DNA from 2 places in the Mesorhizobium sp. M1A.T.Ca.IN.004.03.1.1 genome. Region 1 is predicted to be linked to the other one. Evidence: riboswitches for the same ligand, from Rfam matches in the RefSeq annotation. Region 1 holds a riboswitch; the other holds the start of a gene.
The links. Region 1 has a riboswitch for thiamine pyrophosphate ahead of thiB (thiamine ABC transporter substrate binding subunit). Riboswitches for the same ligand answer to the same signal wherever they lie in the genome.
Positions count from the first base shown of each region.

Region 2: another riboswitch for thiamine pyrophosphate. It lies ahead of EOD29_RS29020 (multidrug effflux MFS transporter); the one in region 1 lies ahead of thiB (thiamine ABC transporter substrate binding subunit).

Region 1 covers NZ_RZTV01000004.1:493,746-499,424, forward strand. The annotation lists gene thiP (thiamine/thiamine pyrophosphate ABC transporter permease) at 1-1,341, opposite strand, end outside; gene thiB (thiamine ABC transporter substrate binding subunit) at 1,546-2,556, opposite strand; TPP riboswitch at 2,599-2,714, opposite strand; gene EOD29_RS16365 (thiamine diphosphokinase) at 2,854-3,498, shown strand; gene EOD29_RS16370 (ABC-F family ATP-binding cassette domain-containing protein) at 3,500-5,314, shown strand; gene EOD29_RS16375 (homocysteine S-methyltransferase family protein) at 5,331-5,679, opposite strand, start outside.
Region 2 covers NZ_RZTV01000018.1:10,349-16,027, forward strand. The annotation lists gene EOD29_RS29010 (MFS transporter) at 1-557, opposite strand, end outside; gene EOD29_RS29015 (LysR family transcriptional regulator) at 648-1,529, shown strand; gene EOD29_RS29020 (multidrug effflux MFS transporter) at 1,734-2,957, opposite strand; TPP riboswitch at 2,987-3,104, opposite strand; gene EOD29_RS29025 (hypothetical protein) at 3,499-4,014, opposite strand; gene EOD29_RS29030 (class I SAM-dependent methyltransferase) at 4,625-5,512, shown strand.

The DNA of each region.
Region 1 (5,679 bases):
CGCCAGGCAGAGTCGCTCGTGGCGCTCGCTCGCCGCATCATAGGCAGGGCGGACGGCGCGAATGGCGAAAGGCATTGCCATCACCGCATTGACCGCGACGACCATGACGGGCGCGATGGCGAACACATCGGTGATGTTGCGCAGAGCCAGGAACCAGCCGGCGCCGATCACGATCGGCGGCACGACCAGCACGAAACCGGCGCCGGTGTCGGCGGCGTGTTCGAGCAGCGACATGGCGCCGCCCGCGCGGCGCCTCAGGGCCAGTGCGCGTCGGGCGGCGATCAGCGACAGCGACAGCATCACGCAAAACAGCGCCGAGAGAAAGGAGAGCCCGGCGCTGGTGAGCGTCGCGCGGCGCACGGCGTCCTCGCCGGCCAGCCGGCCGAGATCCGCCTCCAGCCCGGCGAGCACGGTCGCCGCCATCGGTGCGGCGACGAACAGCAGCGCAAGCACGATGAGGCCGGCATTCAACACGGCCTCGGTGGTGCTGGTCGCAAGATAGCGGCGTGGCCCTACCGGCAGATTCGCATCGCCGACCGTGTTGGCGCCGAGTCGCGTCAGCATGGCGACCACGACGAAGGTCAGCACGATCTGCAGAAACGTTAGTGTCACGGCCCGCGCGGGATCGAAATCGAAGCGCAGCGCCTGGTAGATCGCGACCTCTAGCGTCGTCGCCGCCGGCCCGCCACCCAGCGTCAGTACGATTGTGAAGGAGGTGATGCACAGCATGAAGACCAGCCCGGCGACCCCCGGCAGCACCGTGCGCAGCGCCGGCCATTCGATCAGCCGGAAGGCCGACCGAGCGTCCATACCGAGCTGGCTCGCCAGCCGCCACTGGTCGGCCGGCACGGTGCCGAGCGCCTCGAGGAACAGCCGCGTGGCCAATGGCAGGTTGAAGAAGACATGCGCGACCAGGATGCCGGAAAGGCCGTAAATGCCCGGCCATTCCCCACCGCCGAACGTGCCGAGGATGCCGGCAAAATAACCGGCACGGCCGTAGAGCGCCAACACGCCGAGCGCGGCGACGATGGCCGGCAGCGCCAGCGGCACCGTGAACAACTGCAGGATCAGGCGACGTCCGGGAAAGTTCGTTTGCCTGGACAGGGCGCGGCCGACGAACACTGCCGGCAAGACCGAAAGCAATGTCGACAGCAGCGCCTGCCAAAGCGTGAAGCGGGCGACGCGGAGCAGATAGCTGTCGAAGGCCGCGGCAGCGCTGGACGGACCGCTCGCGCCTTCGAGGATCAGGCCGGCGAAGGCGCCGCCGATGAGCAAAGTGATGGCGACAAGGGCGATGATGCCGGCGGTGATGCGAGGGTCAGGGCGCGGCGTGGATTGCACGCTGCACCACGTTGGCTCGAGCTAGCGAACGCCACGTTCCGTCGCACCCCCCTCTGTCCTGCCGGACATCTCCCACTCTAGGAGGGAGATTGGCAGCTTTGCCGCTCTTCCTACACCGTCGGCGGCTAGCGAAATCACCGATCCCCCTTTGCGGGGGAGATGGCCGGCCGGACAGAGGGGGGTGCTCAAGCGCCATCCTGCGTCCTACTTGCTCATCGCCGCCAGCCATTCATCCACCCAGGCCTTGCGGTTGGCCGCCACCTCGTCCGGGCTGAACAGCAGGGTTTTGGTCGGCTTCACCAGCTTTTCGAAGGCCGGGTTGAGCGGCTTGTCGGTCTTGCCGGCCGGGAACATCCAGTTGGTCTCCGGGATGATGTCCTGGAACTTGGGCCCGGTCATGAAGGCTATGAATTTTTCCGCCAGCGGGTTCTTCGCGCCGGTTTTGGTGATGCCGGCGACCTCGATCTGCAGATATTCGCCCTCCTCGAAGGACGCCGCCTGATAGCGCTCGGTGTTCTCGGCCACCATGTGGTAGGCCGGCGAAGTGGTATAGGAGAGAACCATCGGCGCCTCGCCCTTGGTGAACAGACCATAGGCCTCGCTCCAGCCCGGCGTCACGGTCAGCACCTTCGGCTTCAGCTTGGCCCAGGCTTCCGGCGCCTTGTCGCCATAGACCGACTTGACCCACAGCAGCAGCCCGAGGCCCGGCGTCGAAGTGCGCGGATCCTGGATAATGATCTTGTCGGGGCCGGCGCCCTCGACCAGTTCCTTCAAGCTCTTCGGCGGGGTCTTCAGCTTTTCGGTGTCGTAGACGACGGCGAAATAGCCGTAGTCGAAAGGCACGAAAGTGTCGTCTTTCCAGCCGCCGGGCACATTCAAATCGGCCACCGCGCCATGCGGCGCGAATAGGCCGCTCGCCTTGGCATCCGCGGTCAGGTTGGTATCGAGGCCGAGCACGACATCGGCCTTGGTGCCGGCGCCCTCCAGCTTGACGCGGTTGAGCAGTGCCACGCCGTCGGCAACCGAGACGAATTCGAGATCGCAGCCGCATTCGGCCTCGAATTCCTTCTTCACCGCGGGCCCGGGACCCCAGTCGGCGGTGAAGCTTTCGTAGGTGTAGACGGTAAGCTTGTCTTTCGCCTCGGCAGGCCCGACGCCCACCAAAAGCGAAACAAGGCCGGCTGCAAGAACAAGGTTGGACAATAACGAGCGCATCGGCGCCTCCTTCGTTCGCGTTAAAGGAATTGAGGCGTCGGATGGTCCGAAGCGTCTAATCCCTCCGCCGGTACAAACCGGATCAGGTTCAGCGGGTTGGCTTTCGTTGCCTCTCAGCCGGTTCGCAAAATCAGCGTCCGGCACCCCGTTAGAGCATTTCGAGACATAGGCCCGGCCGATGCGGCGCGCAAGCGGAAGTTTCCGGGGATCATCATCGTTCACCGCGGTAGCGAAGCGCGATTCCGTTTGGACGCGCCCGCTTCCGTTTCGTGGGCCGGGCTGGTAAGGGCGACGGCCATGGGCACATTCACCATCCTGCTTGGCGGCGATCTCGTCCGCACGCCTCGCCTCGATCGCCAGATCGAAGGCTCCCGCATCATCGCCGCCGATGCCGGTATCGGCCATGCCCATATGCTTGGCCTCCTGCCGGAGCTCTGGGTCGGAGATTTCGACTCGGTACCGCCAAACCTGCCGGAGAATCTGGCCGCCGTGCCGCGCAAGATTTTCCCGACCGAGAAGGACATGACCGACGGCGAGCTCGCCATTGCCGAGGCGCTGGCGCGCGGCGCCACCAGCCTGGTGCTGGCCGGCGCCTTCGGCGGCAAGCGCGCCGATCATGCCTTTCTGCATTTGGCTCTGAGCGTGCGGCTGGCCGAGGCGGGCATGACCGTGCTGCTGACCAGCGGCGCGCAGGAAGGCGTGCCGATCCTGCCGGGCAAAGCCGGCTTCGACTACGCCGAGGGCACGCTGTTCTCGGTGCTCGGCTTCTCCGACCTCGCCGGCCTGACGGTCTCAGGCGCCAAATGGCCGCTGGACGGTGTCGAGGTGGCGTTCGGCTCATCGCTTACCATATCAAATGAGATCAAGGGTCGGCTCGAGATCGCGCTCGAGCGTGGCCGGGCGCTGCTGCTCGCCCACCCCTATCCTCTTCCCGAAAGCTGACATGGCACCGCCTCTTCTCAATCTGGATGGCATAAAACTGACTTTTGGCGGCACGCCGCTGCTCGACGGCGCGGCGCTGAGCGCCTCCGCCGGCGAGAAGATCGCGCTTGTCGGCCGCAACGGTTCGGGCAAGTCGACGCTGCTCAAGATCGTCGCGGGGCTGATCGAACCGCAGGACGGCGAAGTATTCCGCCAGCCCTCGGCAACGGTGCGCTACCTGCCGCAAATGCCCGATATGGATGGCTTCGCCAGCGTGCGCGCCTATGTCGAAGCCGGCCTCGGGCCGGCCGACGACCCGCATCGCGCCACTTATCTGATGGAGCATCTCGGCCTGACCGGCGAGGAGCGGCCGAACGACCTTTCCGGCGGCGAGGCGCGCCGCGCAGCACTCGCCCGCGTCATGGCGCCGGAGCCCGATATCCTGCTCCTCGACGAGCCGACCAACCATCTCGACCTGTCGGTCATCGAATGGCTGGAAGAAGAGCTTGCCCGCACCTCCTCGGCCGTGATCCTGATCTCGCACGACCGCCGCTTTCTCGAGCGCGTCTCGCGCGCCACCGTCTGGCTCGACCGCGGCCAGACGCGCCGGCTGGACAAGGGGTTCGCGCACTTTGAGGAATGGCGCGACCAGGTGCTTGAAGAGGAAGAGCGCGAACAGCACAAGCTCGGCCGCCAGATCGTGCGCGAGGAGCATTGGCTGCGCTATGGCGTGACCGCCAGGCGCAAGCGCAACATGCGCCGGCTCGGCGAGCTGCAGGCCATGCGCCAGCGTTTTCGCAGCCATCGCGGCGCCGAGGGTTCGGCGACGATGGTGGCAAGCGACGCCGCTGAATCCGGCAAGCTGGTGATCGAAGCCAAAGGCATCGAGAAGAGTTTTGGCGACCTCACCGTGGTCAAGGGCTTTTCGACCCGTATCCAGCGCGGCGACCGTGTCGGCCTTGTCGGGCCGAACGGCGTCGGCAAGACGACGCTTCTCAAGATGCTGACCGGCGAGCTGCCGCCGGATGCCGGCACCGTGCGGCTCGGCGTCAATCTGGAAATCGCAACGCTCGACCAGAAGCGCGAGGCCGTCGACCCGCAGGAGACGCTGGCGAATTACCTGACCGACGGGCGCGGCGAGAACCTTGTGGTCAATGGCGAGCAGCGCCACGTCGTCTCCTATATGAAGGATTTTCTTTTCAAGCCGGAGCAGGCGCGCACGCCGGTGCGCGAGCTTTCGGGCGGCGAGCGGGCGCGACTGCTGCTGGCCCGGGTGCTGGCGCGGCCGGCGAACCTTTTGGTGCTCGACGAGCCGACCAACGACCTCGACATGGAGACGCTGGAGCTGCTGCAGGAACTGGTCGCCGGCTTTGCCGGAACGGTCGTCCTGGTCAGCCACGATCGCGATTTCCTTGACCGCACAGTCACCAGCGTGATCGCGCCCAACGGCGCCGGACGCTGGATCGAATATGCCGGCGGCTATTCCGACATGCTGGCGCAACGCGGCGGCTCGAAGCTGGAGGAGCGCAAGGCAAGGCCGAAGGCTGAAGCGAACGAAGCGACGGCCAGGGCCGAACAGACCAGCGCTAAAAGCCCGGCCAAGAAGCTCTCCTTCAAGCAGAAATTCGCGCTGGAATCCCTGCCGAAGAAGATCGAGGCGGTGAGCGCGTCCATCTCAAGGCTGGAGAACAGTATCGCCGACCCGTCCTTCTACGAGCGCGATCCCGCATCGTTCCAGAAGACCATCGCCGCGCTCGACAAGGAGCGCACCACGCTGGCCTCACTTGAGGAAGAGTGGCTGGAGTTGGAGATGCTACGCGAGGAGATGGAAGGCTAGCCGCTATCGGCAAGGCTCAGAGGCAGGCCTCGCAGATCGCAGCGATATGGCGTCTGTCGGTGCCGCAGCAGCCGCCAAGCACGGCTATCTGGCCGAAGCGGTCGCGCATGGCGCGGTAGCGCCGGCCGAGGTCGACAGGATCGCCTGGATCGAGTTCGGTCGCCGCATCCAGCTCGGCATGGCTTTTGGCTGAGGCGTTGGCCCGCACGCCGCGAATGCGCCTGATCCAGCGTCCGTCGCCGGCAAGGACGGCGTCGAAATGGCTCGGATGTGCGCAGTTGATCATGAAATATGCGGGAGCGCCGTCCGTTTCGTCGTCAACGGTCTCGATGGCGTCTCTCAAGCTCTCCCCCGAAGGCAGGCGT
Region 2 (5,679 bases), on a different contig from region 1:
TCCACCGCGGCGAAAGGAACCAGCGCCATCAGCGCTATCGCGGCGCAACCGAGGAGAAGCGCGGCCGGGCGGTCGGGCATCAGTGCGATCATCGCGGGACCGAGTACGAAACCGAGGGCATTTGCAGCGGTATAGACGCCCATGATCTGCCCGCGCCGCTCTGGCGCCGCGGCCGCGTTCAGCGCCGTTTCGGCGACGATGAACATGAGACCCGCACCGCAGCCCAGAATCACGCGGACCGCGAAGACCGGCCAGAAGTCCCGCAGGAAGGCCAGCGCAACGAGCGCCACCGCCAGCAACCCCACACCTGCCAGCGCCGTCCGACCCGCGCCCAACCGGCGGGCGAAGCCGGGCACCAGCACCACGCCGGTCATGAGGCCGAGGCCGGTCGCTGCCGTATTCAGGCCATTGAGCGCGCCTGACACGCGATCCGATAGCAAGAGACCCAGAAGCGGATAGGTGGTGCCCATCGCGAGGCCGTAGATCGTCACGCCGAGGATCAGTGCGACGATCATCCGGGTTTGGGGGTTCTGCGGTCGGGTCATGGCATCCTCCATGCGATGGGGTGTCCGGGAGATGCCGCGAAGTGAGCTTTCACTCAAACGATATTTTTTACCGCAAGCGAACGCTTTTGTTATGCTGATCTCTTGCGCAAACTGCCGAACCTCAACGCCACCCGCGCCTTCGAAGCCGCTGCCCGGCATGGCAGCTTCGCTGCGGCGGCGGACGAACTGGGCGTCAGCCATGCCGCCGTTAGCCGCCACGTGCGCAATCTGGAGATGGAATTAGGCGTCGAACTCTTCGAGCGTCATGCCCGCCATGTCGTGCTGACTGGCGAAGGCAGTCTTTTCGCCCGCACCGTCGCCCGGTCCTTCGCCGATCTGGCGCTCGGCGTCGGGCGTCTGAAACGGGGCACCGCCAAGGGGACAGTGGTTCTGGATGTGGAAACCGATCTGGCGGTCGTGTGGCTCATGCCGCGCCTGACGGCGGAGGCGCTGGACGCGCTGCGGCTCAACGTCGATCTCCGCTGCCGCCCGGACCCGCCGCGCAGCCTGCCCGGCGATGTCGATCTGGTGCTGACCTGGGGACCGGCGGCGCTGATCGGCTTTCGCTCCGAGCCCTTCCTTGATCTCAACGCGTTCCCGGTCGCCTCGCCCGCATTGATCGCCAAGGGGCCTGATCCGGCCTCACCAGGCTTCTACGCTGCGCACAGGCTGATCCACGAGCGCGGGCTCTACTGGTGGCGGCGCTATTGCGAAGCGGCAGGCGTCATGCTGGACGATGTCGACAACCACCTGTTCTTCAACCGCACGCACCTGTGCATCGACGCGGCGCTCCGCGGTCTTGGCATTGCCATCGGCGACCATCTCTCCTGCGGCCAGCATCTGCGGTCGGGGCGTCTTGTTCAGCTTCCCGGCCCGGTGCTGCCGGGACGGGAACAGTATCATCTGCTGACCCCTGACGCGGCGCACCTGTCACGGCCCGCGCGACAAATGTGCGACTGGTTGAGGAAGGCAGCGCAGAACTGAAAGGGACAGGCTGAAAGAACCCCAGCCAACTCTGGTCTGTCCGCAACTTGGTCGTTTAGCATGGGAGCTTTCGGTGGCCGCTCGCGACCCTGTGCTGCCCTTAATTGCTGCTGCTGGAAGGTCGTGATCAAGCCGCCACGGGGGCCCCCCACCGCACGCACTGCTTTTTTCAAGCGCAAAGAGCGCGTGTTTATCAGGACGGCATCACGTCCGACAGGACTGAGAATCGCCTGGCAGGAGCGCCGCGAGCACAGCCGCCAACAGCCCGCACCCGGCGGAAAAAAGCATGATGGAGAACAGCGCATAGGTTGCGTTGCCCTCCGTCAGGACGGCCCCTGTGATCGAGGAAAGGGCTGCGCCACCCGCAAGGGTCATAGCGCCTGCCAAGCCGGCTGCGCTTCCAGCCAGGTTCGGCCGCACCGAGAGCGCGCCGGCATTGGCGCTCGGCATGGTCAAGCCATTGCCGATGCCGACCAGAATGCAAGGGACGAATAGCGCAATCACATGCCTGACATCTGCGAAAAACAGGACCAGACAAATCGCAGGGCCGGCACAAGCGACGATGCGCCCCACTATCATCATGGTGGTCAGAGGGAAACGGCCGGCGTAACGTCCGGACAGGAAGCTGCCGAACACGAAGCCCGCTGTTATGCTGCCGATGTAAAAGCCAAGCGAGGCCGATGACACGTCGAATATTGCAGCAACGAGTGGAGCGCCAGCGAGAAACGCGTAGACCGCACCGACCGAGAACCCCATGCACAGCGCGTAGGCCCAAAAGCCGGGTGCGCGGAACAGCGCCGGATAGGCGTGGAATTGCTGGACGATGCTGCCCGACCGGGTTTTGTTGGTTTCACCGAGTTCGAACCAGCACAAGGCAAACATCACTATGCCGGCTAGGGCAAGACCCCAGAAAATCGCCCGCCAGCCCAAGGCTTCATCCACCACACCGCCAAGCGCTGGGCCGATCATCGGGGCCAGCGCCCAGATCATCGTCGCATAACCGATCCGGCTCGCCGTCTGCTCTTTGCCGGCCGTATCCCTGATAATCGCCATCGAAATTGGATAGCAGGACGTGATTGCCGCCTGGAGCAAACGGAACGCAAGAAAGGTCCAAATATCGGATGCAAAGGCGCAGCCGATCGACCCGATCGTGAACGTGGCAAGACTGACCATGACGATCGGCCGACGCCCGAACCGATCGGATAGCGGCCCCATGATCAGTTCCAATGCGACGGCCACTATAGCGTAACCGGCTAGTGACAGGCTCACGAGAGCGTAATCGGCGCGGAAATCCTGCGCGATATTCGCCAGTGATGGCAGAAAGACGTTCAACGGCAGCACCGAAAGGGCGCATAGGAGGGTCAACGTCGAAAGTTTAGGCGTGAGCGCTGAACGCCGGGCCGTGGTTGTTGATTTTTCGGGTGTCATTGCGGCCACTTGTATGAGGCCGGCAAAGGAGAGAGGCGTCAGACCCGTCCCTTCGCCGGCATGATCCGGATCAGGTTCAAAGGGTCACTGTGCTGCCTTCGGCCAACAGTATCTCAGCCCCTTGACGGGGCACCCCTCGGTATCTGCCAGGTTATCTTAACCTTGAATAACAAGCACGCCTTATTTGGCCGGGGCGCTGATGGCCAACGACCGCTTTTTCGTCGCAAATATCCCGAAACCTTCGACACGTTTTGCGACTGCAACAAAAAGGTCCGCTTTGCGGGCTTAGCCGCGAGGTGGCGCCTGGCGTCTCGACACAGCCACCGTATCAAGAACCCAGGCCGGGTGGCACCTCTGGTTAGGCTGATGAAAACAAGTCACTTGAAGGAGTTCGCCATGCGCAAGATCACCATGGATTCTCACGCCCTTATTTCAGCACTGCCGCTCGCCTGCCCGACTCGGCCGGGGTCAGCCTTCACCGCCAAACTGATGGCGCGGCGACGTTCCTATCGGGTCAGGCGAAGCTTCTCGAAGGTGCCGCTCATCTCGTTGCCCTGGCCCGGTCAATCGCCCTCTCAGTCTCGCGATTGGCGGAGTTGCTCTTGAGGCGCGCGCCGGCGAGCTCGAGGAGCGCGTAGGCTATCTCGTCCTCGGTCCAGCCGGATTCCGCTGCCCGCTCAGCCAATTGCTGAAAGGCCGGTTCCAAGGCGAGCTGGCATTGAAGGCCACGATCCGGATGGTCGACCGGGCAGCTTGGTTCCACGATCGCAACGCGTGATCGCTTCATTGCAGGCCATGGGCTCTCGCCCCTCTCCTTTTGCCACACGAGGCGCGCCAGCTCGCGTGTCGTTGGTGCGCGCCACGGCAACCGCTTCATCTTGTCAACCAGCCGCTCCAGCGAACCGGCGCGTTCCAACTCCGCAAAGAAATGATGCGGCGTGACGCTACCGAGCCGGTGCATCTCGGCCAGGTTCCACACATACGGATAGTCGACCATGAAATCGGATCGAGGCGAGGCCTTGGACGGTTCAGCCTTGGTCAGGATGCCGCCGCCCACGAGCCGATCAGCCTTCTCGATGATTTGGCGCACCCTCGATTTCGACAGGCTATGTTCCTGCGCCAGGTCGGCGAAACTCTTGCCCTTCAGAAAGCCTTCGACCAGGGCGACATTCCTATGGACGGTCGGGCTAAACCCCCAACAGGCGCGCAGTTTTTCCAGCATCATTCCGTTTGTTCATCCGGTTGTTCACCCCCCTGCAAATCCTACCCGGCCAAATCGGCGCTTGGAAGACCCACCAGCCTCACGTCATGACGGAACAGAATTGGATTCAGGCCGGCCAGTTCGGACGGCGACGGGTATACCATTTACCTATCAGGGGGGCCAATCGGCAGGACGATCGTCCTTTTATTTCATAGAGAGTGTCAACTTTTTGAATCCTGTAACATGCCCCAGGAGTTGCCGCTGAGGCCCGTGGGCCAGGATCGTCTGCTGGTGCCGCCACTGAGCTTCGGGGTTGATATCTGCTGCTGTAAAGGCGTTTTGTGCGGCGACAGGGAATTTTTCTCCGGTACGGGTTCAATTCTCGCAGCTTATGCGCTAAATAGTACATCGCATCCGGAAAATAACTTCTTCGCGCACGTTTGTGCGGAGGCGTTAATTTTGTGACATGAAAAACGGAGTCGATATATTGGAAAATCTTAGCTACGACGTGACTGGCAAGATAAACTTAAACAATATTTATAACAGTCCGGAGCCGACAGCTTACTTTTCAACTTTATCTCGCCTGGGCTATCGGATTCCTCAGGAAGCAAAACCTCGATTTCAACGATTGATCGAAGCACGGCGTAACGCCACCGAATCCGAACCGGCCAAGGTGATCGATCTCGGTTGCTCTTATGGGATCAACGGCGCGCTTCTCAAGCACGGACGTTCGATGGATGAACTCTACCGGCTCTACGGAGCGGCGGCGGCCGACGATCTCGAGGCGCTTCTTCAGCGGGACCGTGACCTCTATGCCGAACCGGCGGATGCCGCGCTCGAAATTGTCGGTGTCGACCCGGCAGATCGCGCGATAGCCTATGCAGTCGATGCGGGCATGCTCGACGCAGGTGTTGCGACCAATCTCGAGAAAAGCGATCCGACGCCAGAAGACACGGCGGCGATCGAAAACGCCGACCTTATCATTTCGACCGGCTGCGTCGGCTATGTTACTGAGACTTCGCTGGAACGGCTCCTGGAAACGAGCCTCGACAGTCGTCCGTGGATGGCGCATTTCGTGCTGCGCATGTTCGATTTCGGGGGGCCGGAAGAAATGTTGGGCCGGCACGGCTATGTCACGGAAAAGCTGGAGGGACTGTTCCGGCAGCGGCGTTTTGCTTCAGCCGAGGAACGGCAGCATGTGCTCGACAATCTCCGCCGGCTGGGGATCGATGCCGCTGGCGCGGAGGAGACCGGCTGGTATCTCGCCGAACTGCATGTCGCACGACCAGAAGAGGTCGCGAAATCTATGCCGCTCGGCGAGGTTCTAAACGGCAGTGCACGACAGATTGTATGAATTTAGGCGTCGCGAGACATCATCACTCACGAGCGACATCGGTTTGCGAATTGCCTTGGCAAAATCATCCATGATCCATTGACATCTTTGTACTATTGATACGAAACCTGGGCCGAGGAACTGTCAATAGGAAGAGAAATGCAATGTGCGCTTAGTCTGTCTGTGGA